2 regions of the Pseudomonas sp. F220 genome follow, and region 2 is predicted to be linked to the other one. Evidence: riboswitches for the same ligand, from Rfam matches in the RefSeq annotation. Region 2 holds a riboswitch; the other holds the start of a gene.

Region 1 (8,732 bases), on a different contig from region 2:
ATTAGCCAATATGGTTATGACGCAGGGCCACCTGAAAGCCTGCAAGTTGATTTCGATCCGGCCAGCACTGATCGTGCGTTGCGTCAGGCGGGGCTGGCCTTATGGGGTAGCAATCGCCCATCGATCCTGGGCTGGTGGCTGAACGATTCGACCGAAGGCTCGAGTCTGGTCGGCGACGGTCAGGCCAGTGCAGTTCCGCTGCGTCGTGCAGCTCAGCACCGCGGCTTGCCGTTGCGTTTGCCGATGGGTGATCTGAATGAGCAGATTGTCGCCACCGCACCGAATCTTGAAGGAAGCGACCCGGCGCCGCTGCGTGCGGCTTCGCAACGTTACGCCGCTGACGCCTTGCTGGCGGTGCACGCCCGTGAGGAAGGTGGGCAGTGGCAGGCCAAATGGCGTCTGTGGCTAGGCGATCAGCGCGAGCAGGGCAGCGTGCAGGGTGCCGATACTGCAGCCCTCGCCGATGCGGTCTTGCTGGCGGTCAGTCAGAAGTTGGCGCCACGCTTCGTCGCCAAGCCTGGAGCGTCCACCGAGCAATTACTGGAGGTTCAAGGCATGACTCTGGAGCGCTACGCGGCACTGGGGCATTTGCTTGAGCCGTTTGGTGCGCAATTGCAGCGCGTTGAGGGTGACCGAATCATTTACCGGGTTAATGGCAGCGCCGAGCAGTTACGTGCGCAGTTGGGCCTGGCGAAGCTGCAAGAGCTTCCCGCGGGTAGCGCAGTGACGCCGGTAGCGTCCGCGCAGCCAGTGGTCGAAGGCACGGCACCGATTGTTGCACCCGCACCGACCGCGCAATTGCGTTTCCGTTGGTAAGTTTTTCTTTCCTTATATAGAAGCTGGAGCGGGTTATGGCTGATACGCGTCGTTGGGTGTGGTTGGGTGGGGTCGCCCTGCTGTGCGCGTTTGTGTACCTGTTGCATCCGATCCTCACGCCGTTCCTGGTGGCGCTGCTGCTGGCCTATCTGTTCGACCCGCTGGTGGATTGGCTGGAAAAGCTCGGACTCTCGCGAACCTGGGGGGTGGTGGCAGTGTTTGCGCTGTTCACCTTGATTGTCATGGCGCTGCTGCTGGTTCTTGTGCCGATGCTGGCCAAGCAGTTTTTCCGTTTGTATGAACTGGCACCGCAAATGCTCGATTGGTTGCAGCACACGGCGATGCCTTGGGCGCAGTCGAAGCTGGGCTTTGCAGAGGGCTTCTGGAAGTTCGACAAGGTCAAGGCTGCTATCAGCGAGCACATGGGCCAGACCACTGACATTGTCGGTGTGGTGCTGAGCCATGCAACGGCTTCCGGCCTCGCGTTGATCGGTTGGCTGGCCAACCTGGTGTTGATCCCGGTGGTGACTTTCTATCTGCTGCGGGACTGGGACCTGATGATGGCGAAGATCCGCAGCCTGCTGCCTCGCGATCGTGAAGAGCGCCTGGTTTCATTGGCTGGCGAGTGCCACGAGGTGCTGGGGGCGTTTGTCCGCGGTCAGTTGCTGGTGATGCTGGCGCTGGGTGTGATCTATGCGGCGGGCTTGATGTTGGTCGGGTTGGAGCTGGGGTTGTTGATCGGTCTCATTGCTGGCCTGGCGGCCATCGTTCCGTACATGGGCTTCGTCATCGGGATTGGCGCGGCCCTCGTGGCTGGCCTGTTCCAGTTTGGTGGCGACCTGTACCCCATGATCGGCATCGTTGTGGTGTTTATGGTCGGCCAGGCGCTGGAAGGTATGGTCTTGACCCCGTTACTGGTGGGGGACCGGATCGGTCTGCACCCGGTGGCGGTGATCTTCGCCATTCTGGCGGGCGGCGAGCTCTTTGGTTTCACCGGGGTTTTGCTGGCCTTGCCTGTGGCGGCGGTAATCATGGTGCTGGTGCGCCATGTGCACGATTTGTATAAAGACTCGGATATCTACAGCGGTGTGCAAGGTCCTGATTTATAAGACCCTCTAATTTGTCGTCGAAGACAGCCCGGCTCAGCGCCGGGTTTGCCTTGGGTGCTCTTCTGACTGTCACAAACGCCGCCAAACAAACCCCGCTGTTTCCTGCAAGTTAACGCAAACCTTTGATTTTGCTTATGGTCTGCTGCATTGTGCGCCCGGCGTCACGGGTATAAACTTTGCAAACTTTACACAGAGGCCACTAACGGTTCGTTTTGGAACTGTTCAGTCAGCATGAAACCGATTCAGCTGCCCCTAGGTGTGCGTCTGCGTGATGACGCCACCTTTATCAACTACTACCCAGGCGCCAATGCCGCTGCACTCGGCTATGTCGAGCGGCTCTGCGAAGCCGACGCCGGCTGGACCGAAAGCCTGATCTATCTCTGGGGCAAGGACGGCGTCGGGCGTACACACTTGCTGCAAGCCGCTTGCTTGCGGTTTGAGCAAATGGGCGAGCCGGCGGTGTACCTGCCGCTGGCAGAGCTGCTGGATCGCGGTATCGAAATCCTCGACAACCTTGAGCAATACGAGCTGGTCTGTCTGGATGATCTGCAGGCGGTAGCGGGGCGGGCGGACTGGGAAGAAGCGTTGTTCCATCTGTTCAACCGTTTGCGTGACAGTGGTCGACGTCTGCTGATCGCCGCTTCAACCTCTCCACGGGAGTTGCCAGTTAAACTGGCCGACTTGAAATCACGCCTGACCCTGGCGTTGATTTTCCAGATGCGTCCGTTGTCCGATGAAGACAAGCTTCGTGCACTGCAGTTGCGTGCTTCGCGTCGCGGTCTGCATCTGACCGATGAAGTCGGGCACTTTATCCTCACTCGCGGCACTCGCAGCATGAGTGCGTTGTTCGAGTTGCTAGAGCGTCTCGATCAGGCTTCGTTACAGGCGCAACGCAAGCTGACTATTCCTTTCCTTAAAGAAACCTTGGGCTGGTAAAACCGCGGCCTGCAGCGCTTTTCAGGCACTTTTCAGGCGCCAGAAAACTTGCCCCGAGGATGCTTCCAGGGTGCGTGAGCGTTTATATTGGGCTTAAGGCCTTAGATGTAAACGAGAAACCGATAAGTCACATTTGCATCGATTGAATTTGCAAATGAGGATGATAGAAGGCATAGTCCGGCTTCTTTACAACTTCAGCCACGGTCGTGCCCATGCTAAATCGCTTCGCACCCCTCGTGCCTCTCGCACTTGTCACCCTATTGTTTGGTTGCGCTGTTCACTCTCCGGTGTCTCAGCAAGAGCAACAACAACAGGTTAAAAACTCTGTTACTGCCCAGTCTTCCGCTATTTACCAGGAAGAACTGGCAACCGAAAAAGAACTGGCTGACTTCTCTGGTAACAAGCCTTATCAGCTGCCTGTTCTGGCCGACAGTATCCTCGAACGTGGCATGTCGCTGATCGGTACCCGCTACCGTTTCGGCGGCACCTCCGAAGCAGGCTTCGATTGCAGCGGTTTCATCGGTTATCTGTTTCGTGAAGAAGCCGGCATGAATTTGCCGCGCTCCACTCGCGAAATGATCAACGTGAACGCTCCGTTGGTCGCTCGTAATAATCTCAAACCCGGTGATCTGCTGTTCTTCAGCACCAATGGCCGTGGCCGCGTCAGCCACGCCGGGATCTACCTGGGTGATGACCAGTTCATCCACTCCAGCAGCCGCCGTAGCGGTGGTGTTCGAGTCGACAGCCTGGGCGACAGCTACTGGAGCAAAACCTTCATCGAAGCCAAGCGCGCACTCGCCATGGCCCCGACGACAGTCACTGCTCGCAAGTAATCAGGCTGTTTGTAAGGTTAAGTTAAAGTCTTACTTGAAGTTTGACGCGTAGACGCTAGAATCTTTGCATATTGTTGATCACCTAACCGCGTAAGCCCTGCTTACGCGGTTTTGTTTTCAGCCTCACGGCAGAGAAAGCCGCATCCAGATCAGGATTGTTCTGCATATGTCGACGTCGGCCCGCCTCGCACTTCTCGTGTTCGCTGCACTGCTCAGTGCTTGCGCCAGCCGTACTCCGCCACCTGCTCCGGTGGTTCGGGCTCCTGTTTTCGCTTCCTCCCAAACCTTTTCGCCTGCGGCTGAAGACGTGCTTATTCGTGCGCTGGGCCTGGTGGGTACGCCTTATCGTTGGGGGGGCAATACGCCGGATTCGGGTTTTGATTGCAGCGGTCTGATCGGCTATGTCTATCGCGATGCCGCTGGTATCACTCTGCCACGTTCGACCCGCGAGATGATTGGCATGCGTGCGCAGGATGTCGACCAAGACGGGCTGCAGACGGGTGATCTGATATTTTTTGCCACCAATGGCGGCTCGCAAGTCAGCCACGCCGGGATCTATGTCGGCGAAGGCCGATTTGTTCACGCGCCGGCCACCGGCGGAACGGTTAAGCTGGACAACCTGTCCAAAGCCTACTGGCAGAAAGCCTATCTCAGCGCCAAGCGGGTATTGCAGCCAGAGCATCTGGCACGTAACCCTTAGGTCGCACGTTCGCAGAGGTTGTCATGACCGCTCGCACTCTCAATCTCGACGATTCCCTCTACAGCTATCTGTTGGATGTTTCCCTGCGCGAAACGCCGTTGTTGCGCCGTTTGCGTGACGAAACCCAGGCCTTGCCCATGGCTCGCTGGCAGGTGGCGCCCGAACAGGGCCAGTTCCTCGCATTGCTGGTCAAGCTAACCGGCGCCAAGCGTTTGCTGGAAGTCGGCACTTTCACCGGCTACAGCGCCTTATGCATGGCCGCAGCCTTGCCCGATGACGGTACCTTGATCTGCTGCGATATCCCCGGTGATTACAATGCCACTGCCCGCCGTTACTGGCAGGAGGCAGGTGTGGCGCAGCGAATTGATTTGCGCCTGGCACCTGCACTGGAAACCCTGGCGCAAATCGAGCAGCAAGGGCGGGGTGGCTGTTTCGACTTGATCTTCATCGATGCCGACAAAGCCAACTATCCAGCCTATCTGGAGAGTGCTTTGCGTCTGCTGCGAAGCGGCGGCCTGGCGATTTTCGATAACACACTGTGGAGCGGGCGGGTGCTTGAGGTGAATCCCGAGAGTGAAGACACCCGAGCCATCCAGGCGCTGAACTGCGCCTTGAAGGATGACCCGCGTGTCGACTTGTCGCTGTTGCCGTTAGGCGATGGGCTGACGTTGTGCCGCAAATTGTAGGAGCAATCGGTCGACGCTCGATTGCTCCTACAAGGTCATTTTTATTTAGCCGACACCCATCAAGCCTTGTTTCCCAGATCATCGGCCTGCCGATTGGTTCAGCCTCTCAGCCGCGCGCCTCTTTGAGCAGCATGGCGACGCCCGGGTGATAGTTGCCCGCTTCGTTGCGCAACTTGCGGTAGGCATAGGGGAAATACCAGGCCACGGCGCAGGTATGTTCCTTTTGCAGATCGTCGAGCATGTCCTGGAGTTCCTCCGGGGTGGCGCTCTGTTGGGTCTTTTGTGGCGCAACAAACAGGCAGCCAAGTTTCAGATCGCTGGCGTAGCTGACTTTCTTCGCGTCGCTCGTGATGTCGAGCAGCGCTTGAGTGAGATTCAGATTGTTGACCCGTGGCCAGCGCTGGGTGGCCTGGATGTAGACCCGTTCTTCTTTGGTGGCGAGGTAGAGGTCGGCACGCCCGTTGCGGTCGCCGTCTTCTTGCTGCTTTTTCGTTGTGGTTTGCTCCAGTGTCACCATTTCCGCCATCCATGCTGCAGCCGACAGCAGGCCAAGGTTGGCGCGTTCATCGAACCAATAAGGGGATTCGTTATCACCGCGCACCTGGTTGTAGCGATCGATACAGTCAAACCAGCGCTCCAGCGCCGGGCGCAGGAATTCCAGCTTCGGATTGCTGATGATCATGCCTTGCATGTTGCTTACCCTTATTCGTGTGATGTTAGAGTTGTGGCTCTTTGATATCACTGCTTTCCGCGTGGCACAAGATTGGCGTCAGTTTTTTGATCGGTGCCGCACAATCGAGGTTGAACGCCCCGGGTTTAATTGACGCTCCACCCCCAACCCTCTAACCTTCGCGACTTGTTTCAGGTGCTCTGTGGCCAACGGTCGACAGAGTGAAACAGGGAAGCCGGTGAGTGTGCGTTCTTTAACAGAGCGGGCAGCGATCCCGGCGCTGCCCCCGCAACGGTAAATGAGTCAAGGCTGCGCTTGTACCACTGTGTCGAGTGTCGACATGGGAAGGTGTGCAGTCCGGGATAACCCCACTCATGAGCCCGGAGACCGGCCTGATTCATCCAACGGCATCACGGTGGGCGATGCCAGGCTTATGCCGTCTATTTTTATTCCTGCCCCCCATTATCCACCCTAGTGGAGAGCTGCCATGACTGAATCCCCCGATCGTGACGAACGCCATCTGGCGCGCATGCTGCGTAAAAAAGCCGTCATCGACGAGCGCATTGCCAACTCACCAAACGAATGCGGATTGCTGTTGGTTCTGACCGGCAACGGCAAAGGTAAAAGCAGTTCCGCCTTCGGCATGCTTGCCCGGGCCATGGGTCACGGTATGCAATGCGGCGTGGTGCAGTTCATCAAGGGTCGCAACAGCACCGGTGAGGAGCTGTTCTTTCGACGCTTCCCCGAGCAAGTACGGTTTCACGTCATGGGCGAAGGCTTCACCTGGGAAACCCAGGATCGCCAGCGTGACATCGCCGCCGCTGAAGCGGCCTGGGAAGTGTCCCGTGAACTGCTGTGCGACCCGGCCATTGGTCTGGTGGTGCTCGACGAGCTGAACATCGCCCTCAAACACGGCTATCTGGACCTGGACCAGGTGCTCAGCGACTTGCAGGCTCGCCCGCCGATGCAGCATGTACTGGTCACCGGTCGCGGCGCCAAACCCGAAATGATCGACCTGGCCGACACGGTCACCGAAATGGGCGTGCTCAAACATGCGTTCCAGGCCGGGATCAAAGCGCAAAAAGGCATCGAGCTGTGAGTAATAAAGCATGAGTGATTCACGTCATTGCCCGGCGGTACTGATCGCCGCGCCGGCTTCCGGTCAGGGCAAGACCACCGTGACCGCCGCATTGGCCCGCTTGCATCGCAATCAGGGGCGTAATGTTCGGGTATTCAAGTGCGGCCCGGACTTTCTCGACCCGATGATTCTCGAACGCGCCAGCGGCGCGCCGGTGTATCAATTGGACATGTGGATGGTCGGCGAGCAAGAAAGCCGTCGATTGTTGTGGGAAGCGGCGGGCGAGGCAGACCTGATCCTGATCGAAGGGGTTATGGGCCTGTTCGACGGCACGCCGTCCAGCGCCGACCTGGCGCGGCACTTCGGTGTGCCGGTGCTCGCAGTGATCGACGGTACGGCCATGGCCCAGACCTTTGGCGCTCTGGCCTTGGGCCTGGCGCGCTATCAGCCGGACTTGCCGTTTGCCGGTGTGCTGGCCAACCGCGTCGGCACTTTGCGTCATGCGCAATTGCTCGAAGGCAGCCTGACCGAAGGTCTGCGCTGGTATGGCGCGTTGTCTCGGGAAACCGGGATCGAATTGCCGAGCCGCCACTTGGGCCTGGTCCAGGCCAGCGAGCTGAATGATCTGGATCTGCGCCTCGACGCGGCGGCCGACGCCTTGGCCGGCAGCTGCGAAGTGGCGTTGCCGCCAGCGATCGAGTTCGCCGCGCCTGAGGTTGTCGTCACCGAGCCATTGCTGGCGGGTGTGCGGATTGCCGTGGCCCGCGATGAAGCGTTCGCGTTCACCTATGGCGCGAGCCTGGACCTGCTCCGGGCGATGGGTGCCGAATTGCTGTTTTTCTCGCCCATCCATGACCGCGAATTGCCCGAGGCTGACAGCGTGTACCTGCCGGGCGGCTACCCGGAGCTGCATCATGTGGCGTTGGCGGAAAACGCCACGATGCTGGCAGCGATCCGCGCGCACCATGCGGCCGGCAAGCCGTTGCTGGCCGAATGTGGTGGCATGTTGTATCTGCTTGATTCCCTGACCGATGTCGAGGGGCAACGCGCCGAGTTGGTAGGGTTGCTGGCGGGGGACGCGGTGATGCAAAAGCGCCTGGCGGCGCTGGCCTTGCAGGCGGTTGATCTGCCAGAAGGTTCGTTGCGCGGTCACACCTATCACCACTCGCTGACCAGCACAGCGCTTGAGCCGATTGCCCGAGGCCTGAGCCCCAACGGTGGACGGGGTGCTGAAGCGGTCTATCGTGATGGTCGAATGACCGCGTCCTACGTGCACTTCTATTTCCCGTCCAATCCATCGGCAGTGGCCGCGTTGTTTGCGCCGGATTCCGAGACCGCTATCGCGAGCAGGCTCGCTCCCACATTAGACCGCGTGCTCCCCGGGAAAGCCGACTTGCTTGCAGAAGAGTCTTACTCAACAGACAAAGCGACGCAATTCACTGTGGGAGCGAGCCTGCTCGCGAAGAGGCCATGACCGACAACGCATTCAGTCCGGCCGAACGTGAAGCTGTTTATCGCGCTATCGGCGAGCGCCGCGACATGCGTCACTTCGCTGGCGGCACCGTCGAGCCCGAACTGCTCAGACGCTTGCTCGAAGCCGCCCATCAAGCCCCTAGTGTGGGCCTGATGCAGCCGTGGCGGTTTATCCGCATTACCGATCGCCCGCTGCGCGGCAAGATCCAGCAACTGGTGGAAGAAGAGCGGGTGCGCACCGCCGAGGCGCTGGGCGAGCGTTCCGACGACTTCATGAAACTGAAAGTCGAAGGCATCAACGACTGCGCCGAAGTGCTGGTCGCCGCGCTAATGGATGATCGCGAGCGGCATATCTTTGGTCGCCGGACCTTGCCGGAAATGGACATGGCGTCGTTGTCTTGCGCGATTCAGAACCTCTGGCTGGCGTCCCG
Region 2 (8,732 bases):
GGTCTCCAGATCGTTGCTGACTCCACCGAGCAATTGCTGAATCAGCGCCGTGCCACTTTCAGGCAAATCAGCCGGCAGCGGATAGCCCTCAGCGTGCAGCGCCCGCAGAATATTCAGCGCTGCTGCCGGAGTGTCGAGACCGACACCATTACCGATCCGACCATCGCGAGTCGGGTAGTTGGCAAGAATCAACGCGATACGCTTTTCGCCGTTCGGCACCCGCGCCATATCAATCCAGCGCCGCGCCAGTTCAGCGACGAAGTCCATACGCTCCGGTTGCGGTCGGTAGCAGACCACATCCGACTGGCTGCGCTCGCTACGCCAGGCCAGGTCCTTGAAGCTGATGGGCCGACTGATGATGCGCCCATCCAGTTCCGGCAAGGCGATATGCATGGCCAGGTCCCGGGGCCCAAGGCCCTGCTCGCTGGCGCGCCAACCGGGCTCGTTGTCCTGAGCGCAAATCGCCTGGATCACCGGAATATTGCGCCGGAACGGCCGCAGGTGCGGTGCCTCAGGGCTGGACTGAGCAAAACCGGTGGTGTTCAAAATCACCCCAGCCTCGACCTCGTCCAGCAAGTCCTCGACCACCGTCAGGCAGCCGGGCTCTTTTAAACTGGCCAGCGCAATCGGCAACGGGTTAAGCCCCGCCGCCTGCAAGCGCTGGCAGAAAACATCGATGAAGCCAGTATTCGCCGCCTGCAAGTGCGAGCGGTAGAACAACACCGCCGCCACAGGCTGATCGGCGTGCCAGTCGGCCTGCCAATCGCTGAGTGCAGCGTTGCTTTTGTGGGGATGGTAAATCGCCGTGCGCGGCAAAATGTGTGGTTCGGCCCAAGGATAATCGCGGCCCAGCCAGCGATTGGCGAGGCAACGATACAGATCCAGCGCATTAGCCAAACCGCCCTGACGCAAGAAGTGCCAAAGCCGATCACGGTCTTCGGCGACTACCGTGCTCAGGTCGCTCAGTTCAGGGTCGGGACAGTCATCGCCCGGCACCAGAATCAGCTGCACGCCCTGCTCGGCCAGCTGCACCAGACGCTCGATGCCGTAACGCCAATAGCCAATCCCACCGTGCAATGAAATCAGGATGACTTTGGCGTGACGCAAGACCTCATCGACATACAGGTCGACCGAAGCATGATTCTGCACCTGCATCGGGTTGGCCAGACGCAGACTCGGGTAGTCGTCCGGCAACTGCTGCGCGGCTTCGGCGAGCAGCGCCAGGCTGGAATCGCCGCTGCACAGGATCACCAGCTCGGCGGGGGTTTGTCCAAGGTCGGCAATGTTGTCATCCGACACGAAACCGCCGGGCTGGGTCCTGAGCAGGTGCATGGCTTAGACGCTAAGTGCGGCGCGCAATTGCGCTTCGATCAGAGCGGCGTCCAGTGCCTGGCCGATCAGCACCAGATGCGTTGCACGTGGCTCATCGGCGCGCCAAGCGCGGTCGAAGTGTTTATCGAAACGCGTGCCCACGCCCTGGATCAGCAAGCGCATCGGCTTGTTCGGGACGGCGGCGAAGCCTTTGACTCGCAGAATGCCATGCTGAACCACCAATTGGGTCAGGACGTCCAGCAGCAGGCTTTCGTCGGCTTGGGGCAGTTCGATGGAGATGGAATCGAAGGCGTCGTGGTCATGGTCGTCATGCCCTTCACTATCGGCGTCGCCACCGTGGTGGTGATCATGGTGGCTGTGACGGCTGTCGATGTGTTCTTCGGAACCCGCGCCCAGGCCGATCAAAACGTCCAGTGGCACACGACCGCTGCTGGCTTCGATGATTTTTACTGCAGGCGGCAGTTCTTCGGCGACTTCCAGGCGCACTTTGGCCAGGTCTTCAGGGCTGATCAGGTCAGCTTTGTTGAGGATCACCAGGTCGGCGCTGGCCAATTGGTCGGCGAACAGCTCGTGCAGCGGCGATTCGTGGTCCAGGTTCGGATCGAGCTTGCGTTGGGCGTCGACCTGGTCCGGGAACGCGGCGAAAGTGCCGGCGGCCACGGCCGGGCTGTCGACCACAGTGATCACCGCGTCGACGGTGCAGGCACTGCGGATTTCCGGCCACTGGAAGGCTTGCACCAGCGGTTTTGGCAGGGCCAGACCGGAAGTTTCAATGAGGATGTGGTCAAGGTCAGCGCGACGGGCAACCAGTTCGCGCATCACCGGGAAGAACTCTTCCTGGACGGTGCAGCACAGGCAACCGTTGGCCAGTTCATAGACCCGGCCGTTGGCTTCTTCCTCAGTGCAACCGATGGCGCATTGCTTGAGGATTTCGCCGTCGATGCCCAACTCGCCAAACTCATTGACGATCACCGCGATACGCCGGCCCTGCGCGTTATCGAGCATGTGCCGCAGCAAGGTGGTTTTGCCTGAGCCGAGGAAGCCGGTAACGATGGTGACGGGAAGTTTGGCCAGTGTTTTCATCGGATGCCCTTTGGCAAAGTGGCGGGCATACGGGACGACAACCGCGAACGTGGGCGCGGAAGATTTCGCCACCGGATCACCCCGCCCGGTTGTAGTGAGAATCTGTTACGAGGCAGGTCTCCTGGCTGACGGCTTGCCGGTCTTTCAACTGGCGATTTCTGCGCCTTCCCGCTTGCCCTATGGATAGAGCGTGCAGTGGCATGGCAGAAACGGAACCGTTCACAGTTGCGGGGGCAGCCGCGGCATTGACCGCGTTCCCTTCTTAGCTTCGGCTCAAGCGCCGAAGAACCTCGAAAGCGCAAGGCTACGCATCGCTTGGGAGCGGGTCAATGTCTTGTAGCGCCAGCACCGCCCCCATCGCGAGCAGGCTCGCTCCCACACTGGAATGCGATTAACTGTGAGAGCGAGCCTGCTCGCGATGGAAACGCCTCGGTTTCCAGGTGAGAAATCTTGCCAATTGACGCCCATCCCCCGCTCATGTTCTCCTTCACACCTTGTTACGGGTGCCCTTCACAGGGTGAAACGGGAAACCGGTGAGTCATGTGCTTTACTCAAAGCCTTGATCAGTCCGGTGCTGCCCCCGCAACGGTAAGCGAGCGAAGAGTCAGATCCACTGTGCCAGCAGTTCGGCATGGGAAGGCGACTCTTGCAGGTTCAGGCAATAGCCAAACCCCTCGCGAGCCCGGAGACCGGCCCGTAATACATAGTGTCCTGTACGGCTAGTTCGTTAGCTCAGGCACTGAATAACAAACCCGCGGTGGGCGGGCGCTGTTTGAACCTCTGCGTGCCTGTCTCGCGGGGTTTTCATGCGCTCGATTCACCCGCTGACACACCAGAGGGAAGCGCCATGTCGATCATCAGCAGCACCCGCCACGCAGGCACCGCCAGCACCACATCCACCCTGAGCCAACGCCTGATTGCCGCCATCGGCGCATCGATTCTGGGCGCGTGCCTGGTGTACTTCGCCGGTTTCTCGCACATCGATGCAGTGCACAACGCGGCCCACGACACCCGTCACAGCTCCGCCTTCCCGTGTCATTGAGACCTGTCGACATGATCAAACGTATTGCGCAAACCGCAGGTTTCACCGGGTTGCTCGCGGCTCTGTTGCTGACCCTGCTGCAAAGCTTCTGGGTCGCGCCGCTGATTCTCCAGGCGGAAACCTACGAAAAAGCCCCGGCCGCCGAAATTCACGAACACGCTGAAGGTGCCATGGCCGGTCATACCCATGATGCCGAAGCCTGGGAGCCGGAAGATGGCTGGCAGCGCGTGCTGTCGACCACCGGTGGCAATCTGGTGGTAGCGGTCGGTTTTGCCCTGATGCTTGCCGGTCTCTATACCTTGCGCGCTCCAAACCGTACGTCTCAGGGCTTGCTCTGGGGCCTGGCCGGTTACGCGACCTTCGTGCTGGCGCCAACCTTGGGTTTGCCACCTGAATTGCCGGGCACCGCCGCGGCGGACCTTGCGTCACGACAGATCTGGTGGATCGGTACGGCGTCTTCGACGGCAGTCGGCATCGCGCTGATGGTGTTCGGCAAGCACTGGCTGCTGAAGATTCTCGGCGTGGCGATTCTGGCGGTTCCGCACTTCATCGGCGCACCACAGCCGGATGTGCATTCCAGCCTGGCGCCGGAAGCCCTGGAGTCGCAATTCAAAATTGCCTCTCAGCTGACCAACGCCGCATTCTGGCTGGCCCTGGGCCTGATCAGCGCCTGGCTGTTCCGGCGTAAAAGCGAAGGTCAACACCACGCATGACTGACATCAGCACAGCGCCGACCCTGGTGGTCGGCCTGGGCTGCCAGCGTGGCTGCCCCGCCAGCACGTTGCGGGCGCTGCTCGATCAGGCGTTGCACGCCCATCACATTGAGCTTCGAGCGATCCGGGCCTTGGCCAGTATCGACTTGAAACGCGATGAACCTGGCCTGCTCGAACTGGCCGAACAATTGGCGCTGCCACTGACGTGCTTCAGTAGCGTGCAACTCGCTGCCTACGAACCTCAACTCAGTCACCGCTCAGAGATCGCCTTTGAACGCACCGGTTGCTACGGTGTGGCCGAAAGCGCTGCGCTGGCACTGGCCGAACAGCTGACGCAAAACCCGGCCAAGCTGCTGATCTCGCGACAGAAATACGCCCAAGCCACCTTTGCATTGGCGTCTGCGCCGTAAAATCTCCGATAATCCACTCCCTTGATCATGAGCAATCTTCATCTGAAGCGTTGCCAACACGACTTTGCACAGGAAACAGCCATGACCGTTTACTTTATCGGCGCAGGTCCCGGCGACCCGGAACTGATCACCGTCAAAGGCCAGCGGCTGATCCGCAATTGCCCGGTCATCATCTATGCTGGCTCGCTGGTACCCGCGGCCGTGCTGGAAGGCCATCAGGCCGAACAGGTGGTCAACAGCGCAGAGTTGCACCTGGAGCAGATTATTGAACTGATCAAGACCGCCCATGGCAAAGGCCAGGATGTGGCCCGGGTGCATTCCGGCGATCCGAGCCTGTACGGCGCGATTGGCGAGCAGATTCGCTATTTGCGCGAGCTGAATATTCCCTTTGAAATCATCCCCGGCGTGACGGCGACAGCTGCCTGCGCTGCGTTGCTGGGCGCGGAGTTGACGCTCCCGGATGTGTCCCAGAGCGTGATTCTGACCCGCTACGCCGACAAAACCGCAATGCCCGCTGGGGAAGAACTCGGCAGCCTGGCGCAGCATGGGGCGACCATGGCGATTCATCTGGGGGTCAACCATCTGCAGAAAATCATCGCCGAACTGGTCCCGCACTATGGCGTGGACTGCCCGATTGCGGTGATCCATCGCGCCACCTGGCCGGATCAGGATTGGGTGGTGGGTACGTTGGCGGATATCGCTGAAAAGGTTCAGGCAAAAGGATTTCGCCGTACCGCGCTGATTCTCGTGGGCCGAGTACTGGCCAGCGACAATTTTAGCGAGTCGTCGCTGTATCACGCCAGGCATGCACATCTCTATCGCCCTTAGGACGCCTTCGCGAGCAAGCCCGCTCCCACAAGGTCCTGTGTCAGTCTGATATTTAGAGAACCACCCTAATCTAGTGTGGGAGCGTGGCTTGCCCGCGATCGAGGACGAAGTCCTCGCAATCCAGCGAATGCGTTTTACCTGACGAACCGCGGTTGCTGATTTTAGGGTTGCTTCGCCATAAGCCTGTCTTTCACCCATAAAAAAACGGCACTCACGGGTGCCGTTTTTTTGTTTGCAGCGAACGCCTTAGTAGTAGGCGTTTTCTTTCTGCGTGTGGTCGGTGACGTCACGTACACCTTTGAGCTCGGGAATACGCTCAAGCAGCGTGCGCTCGATGCCTTCTCTCAAGGTCACGTCAGCCTGACCGCAGCCCTGGCAGCCGCCGCCGAATTTCAACACCGCGATACCGTCTTCAACCACATCAATCAGGCTGACCTGACCACCGTGGCTGGCCAGCCCCGGGTTGATTTCGGTTTGCAGGTAATAGTTGATGCGCTCGTTGACCGGGCTGTCAGCGTTGACCATCGGAACTTTGGCGTTTGGCGCCTTGATGGTCAGCTGGCCACCCATACGATCGGTGGCGTAATCAACCACGGCATCGTCCAGGAAGGCTTCGCTGAAGGAATCAATATAAGCGGTGAAGCTTTTGAGCCCCAGCGCAGTATCTTCCGGTTTTTCTTCGCCTGGCTTGCAATAGGCAATACAAGTTTCGGCGTATTGGGTGCCAGGCTGGGTAATAAAGACTCGAATGCCAATCCCCGGGGTGTTCTGCTTAGAGAGCAGATCAGCCAGATAATCGTGGGCGGCATCGGTAATGGTTATGGCGGTCATGGAAACTCCTCGCAGGCTTGGACGCAGTTTACGCCAATCATCGCGCCGCACAAAGTCCTAGTATTTATGTCGGGAAAGAACCGACGGCCCTCAGGGCCGCCGGCGAAGCGCTTACAGATTTTCGTAGCGGTTCATGTCCAGCACGCCCGCTTCCACCGGCTCGGTCTCGCGGATGTATTCGGTCAGGTCATGGAAGTACTGCCAGAACTGCGGATGGCTGCGGCGAATCCCCCAGCGGTCGACGATTTTCTCGAAGAGTTTGGCGTCCTTGGCGCTCTCCATCTGTGCAACAAACTCAGGGACCTGCTCGGCCGGGATGTTGAAGATGAAGTTCGGATAGCTGCTGAGCACGCCCGGGTAAATCGTCAACGTATCCAACCCGGGTTGATAACGCAGCGCCTCGCCGAGCAGGAACGCCACGTTGCTGTGGGCGCGGTTGCGCAGCAGGCTGTAGACCTCACGCTTGCCGCTTTGGGTCTCGATGCGCAGCATGGTGGATTCTGGCAACTGATCGATGACCCTGAGCCCGGCGGCCGGCCGCGAGACCAGACGACTCAAGGCCTGTTCGGCGTTTTGCAGGGCCGGATCGATGTTCGGCCGTGAGCAATACGCCCCGTCACAGCGATTAATCGGGTCAGGCGTGGCGTTCAAGTCACCGTAGCGCGCCAGCAGTTGGTTGGCGAAATCGCGCTTCGGGTCCTTCTCATCCAGTTTCAGTGCGGTGGGTTTGTCGTTGTCGATGCTTTCATAGTCCAGCCACATCTTGAACTTGCCGCTGCTCTGATACCAATCGTTGAGATAATCGTCGCGGGAATTGGCCGGCATCAGGCGCAGGAAGTTCTGCTCAGCGCCGTTGCGGATCAGGTCGAAGTACAGGCGGGTCTGGCCCTGATGGGACACGTTACCGAATACATCGAAGTTGACCGCCAACTGGTAATACGTGCGCTCCAGCAACGGATAGTCGAACAGCCACATCGTTTGCGGCACGTCACCAATCAGGCCTTTGTTCACCGACGCGCTGTCGAAGTGCCGGAAGATACTCAGCAAGGCGTTGTCGTTGCCGGCCCACAGGGTCGACCAGCTCGGCGCCGGCTCCTTGGCGTAGTTGTCCCGGCGCAAGGCTTCGTATTCGTTGCGCTTGTCGCGATAGTTGTGCCACAGGGTCAAGACGCTGCCGACATCATCATTTTGCCCCGGCATCGCCAACAACGGCGTTGCCTGGCCGCGGTAGCCGGGATCGGTGATATACAGGTCATGCTCCGGCGCCTGGAACAACGCCCAGAAGTTATCGCGGATCACGTCACTGGCAATCTGCCCCCGGCAGACCGGGCCACGGATAAAGGTTCGCACGAAGTATTCGGCGTTATCGAGCATAAACTGATAACGCGCCTGCGCCGGGATCGCCTCGAAGGTTTCGAACGGGTTGGCCCGCCGCTCCGGCCCGTAACCGGGCAACGCTCTGACCTGCCAGTTACCGCTGTAGAACAGGGTTTTGATCCGCGCCATTTTCGCCGGGCTTAACCCATAGGTGATGTGGGTCTTGTGCACGATCACGCCCTGCACCGGCCACAAGCGGTAATAGATTTGAGTGCCAGGGTCGTCATTTGGACGACGGGTAGCGATCAGGTCGATCGGCTGCCCCGGCGGCGTACGCGAACGCACCCATTGGAAAAAATGCCCCGGCTCGCCGCCCTTGAAATAGATGTGTGCCAGGAACAAATGTTCAAACAGCCAGCGAGCGACCAGTTTTTCCCGAGCGCCTGGGGCATTGAGCAGCCTTTCCCACTGAACAATCTGCAGCGCCTCTTGGGCGCTGGGAGCCAGGCCTTGCTCATCGATGGGCGCCCCGGACGCCAACCAGCGCTGCAGGGTCTGGTACTGCTGATGGGTCAGACCGGTCACCGCCAGTGGCATACCTTCTTTGGGATGTGCACCGGCATAGCCATCAAACTCGCCCGGCATTGGGCACATGTTCTCGCGGTTGAGGCCCAAAACGATTTCCTCGGGCAACTTCGCGTTGGGCTGTAGCGGCGTTTTATGCCCCAGTTCAAGCATGCGCGCCATCAGTGCCGCCTGGCTGCCCTGAGCATCGAGCACTGAATAGAAATCCTTGCGCTGCCAGGCCGCCTTGCCAAAGGCGTCGTAGAACAAACGCGTCGGCCTTGAAGCTTTGCTGCGCTGACCGTCATAGACCGGAACTTTCGTCGCACCTCGCGCAGCGCCTTCCCCACTGCCCAGGTTGAGCTGACAGGCGGCGTCATAACAGGCATGGCAGGCCACGCATTTTTCAGTAAAGATCGGTTGAATGTCGCGGGTGTAGGAAATCGCCGGCGCCGGACCTTGCGCTGTGGCGGTAGAACTTAAAAGCAGCAAAAAACTGCTGATGACAACGCGATACGACATGTCCCTGGTCCCGATGATAGAAAAACGTCGCGATTCTACCGGTCTACCCCGGCCACCAACATGAGCGATATTCATGCAAAAGCCTGCCAT

What was found. A riboswitch is a leader RNA that binds a small molecule or an ion and turns the genes downstream of it on or off. The one in region 2 is predicted to bind cobalamin.
Region 1: another riboswitch for cobalamin. It lies ahead of cobO (cob(I)yrinic acid a,c-diamide adenosyltransferase); the one in region 2 lies ahead of cobW (cobalamin biosynthesis protein CobW).

What each region holds. Positions count from the first base shown of each region.
Region 1 covers NZ_JBVASJ010000043.1:8,036-16,767, reverse strand. The annotation lists gene ACZYSM_RS25460 (DUF2066 domain-containing protein) at 1-816, shown strand, start outside; gene ACZYSM_RS25455 (AI-2E family transporter) at 852-1,925, shown strand; gene hda (DnaA regulatory inactivator Hda) at 2,157-2,861, shown strand; gene ACZYSM_RS25445 (C40 family peptidase) at 3,074-3,694, shown strand; gene ACZYSM_RS25440 (C40 family peptidase) at 3,861-4,394, shown strand; gene ACZYSM_RS25435 (class I SAM-dependent methyltransferase) at 4,418-5,080, shown strand; gene ACZYSM_RS25430 (hypothetical protein) at 5,187-5,771, opposite strand; cobalamin riboswitch at 5,927-6,160, shown strand; gene cobO (cob(I)yrinic acid a,c-diamide adenosyltransferase) at 6,238-6,849, shown strand; gene ACZYSM_RS25420 (cobyrinic acid a,c-diamide synthase CobB) at 6,860-8,302, shown strand; gene bluB (5,6-dimethylbenzimidazole synthase) at 8,299-8,732, shown strand, end outside.
Region 2 covers NZ_JBVASJ010000004.1:71,606-80,337, forward strand. The annotation lists gene cobN (cobaltochelatase subunit CobN) at 1-1,332, opposite strand, end outside; gene cobW (cobalamin biosynthesis protein CobW) at 1,336-2,415, opposite strand; cobalamin riboswitch at 2,510-2,723, opposite strand; cobalamin riboswitch at 2,900-3,127, shown strand; gene ACZYSM_RS05605 (CbtB domain-containing protein) at 3,263-3,457, shown strand; gene ACZYSM_RS05610 (CbtA family protein) at 3,469-4,170, shown strand; gene ACZYSM_RS05615 (cobalamin biosynthesis protein) at 4,167-4,580, shown strand; gene cobM (precorrin-4 C(11)-methyltransferase) at 4,662-5,408, shown strand; gene nfuA (Fe-S biogenesis protein NfuA) at 5,655-6,239, opposite strand; gene ACZYSM_RS05630 (fatty acid cis/trans isomerase) at 6,351-8,642, opposite strand.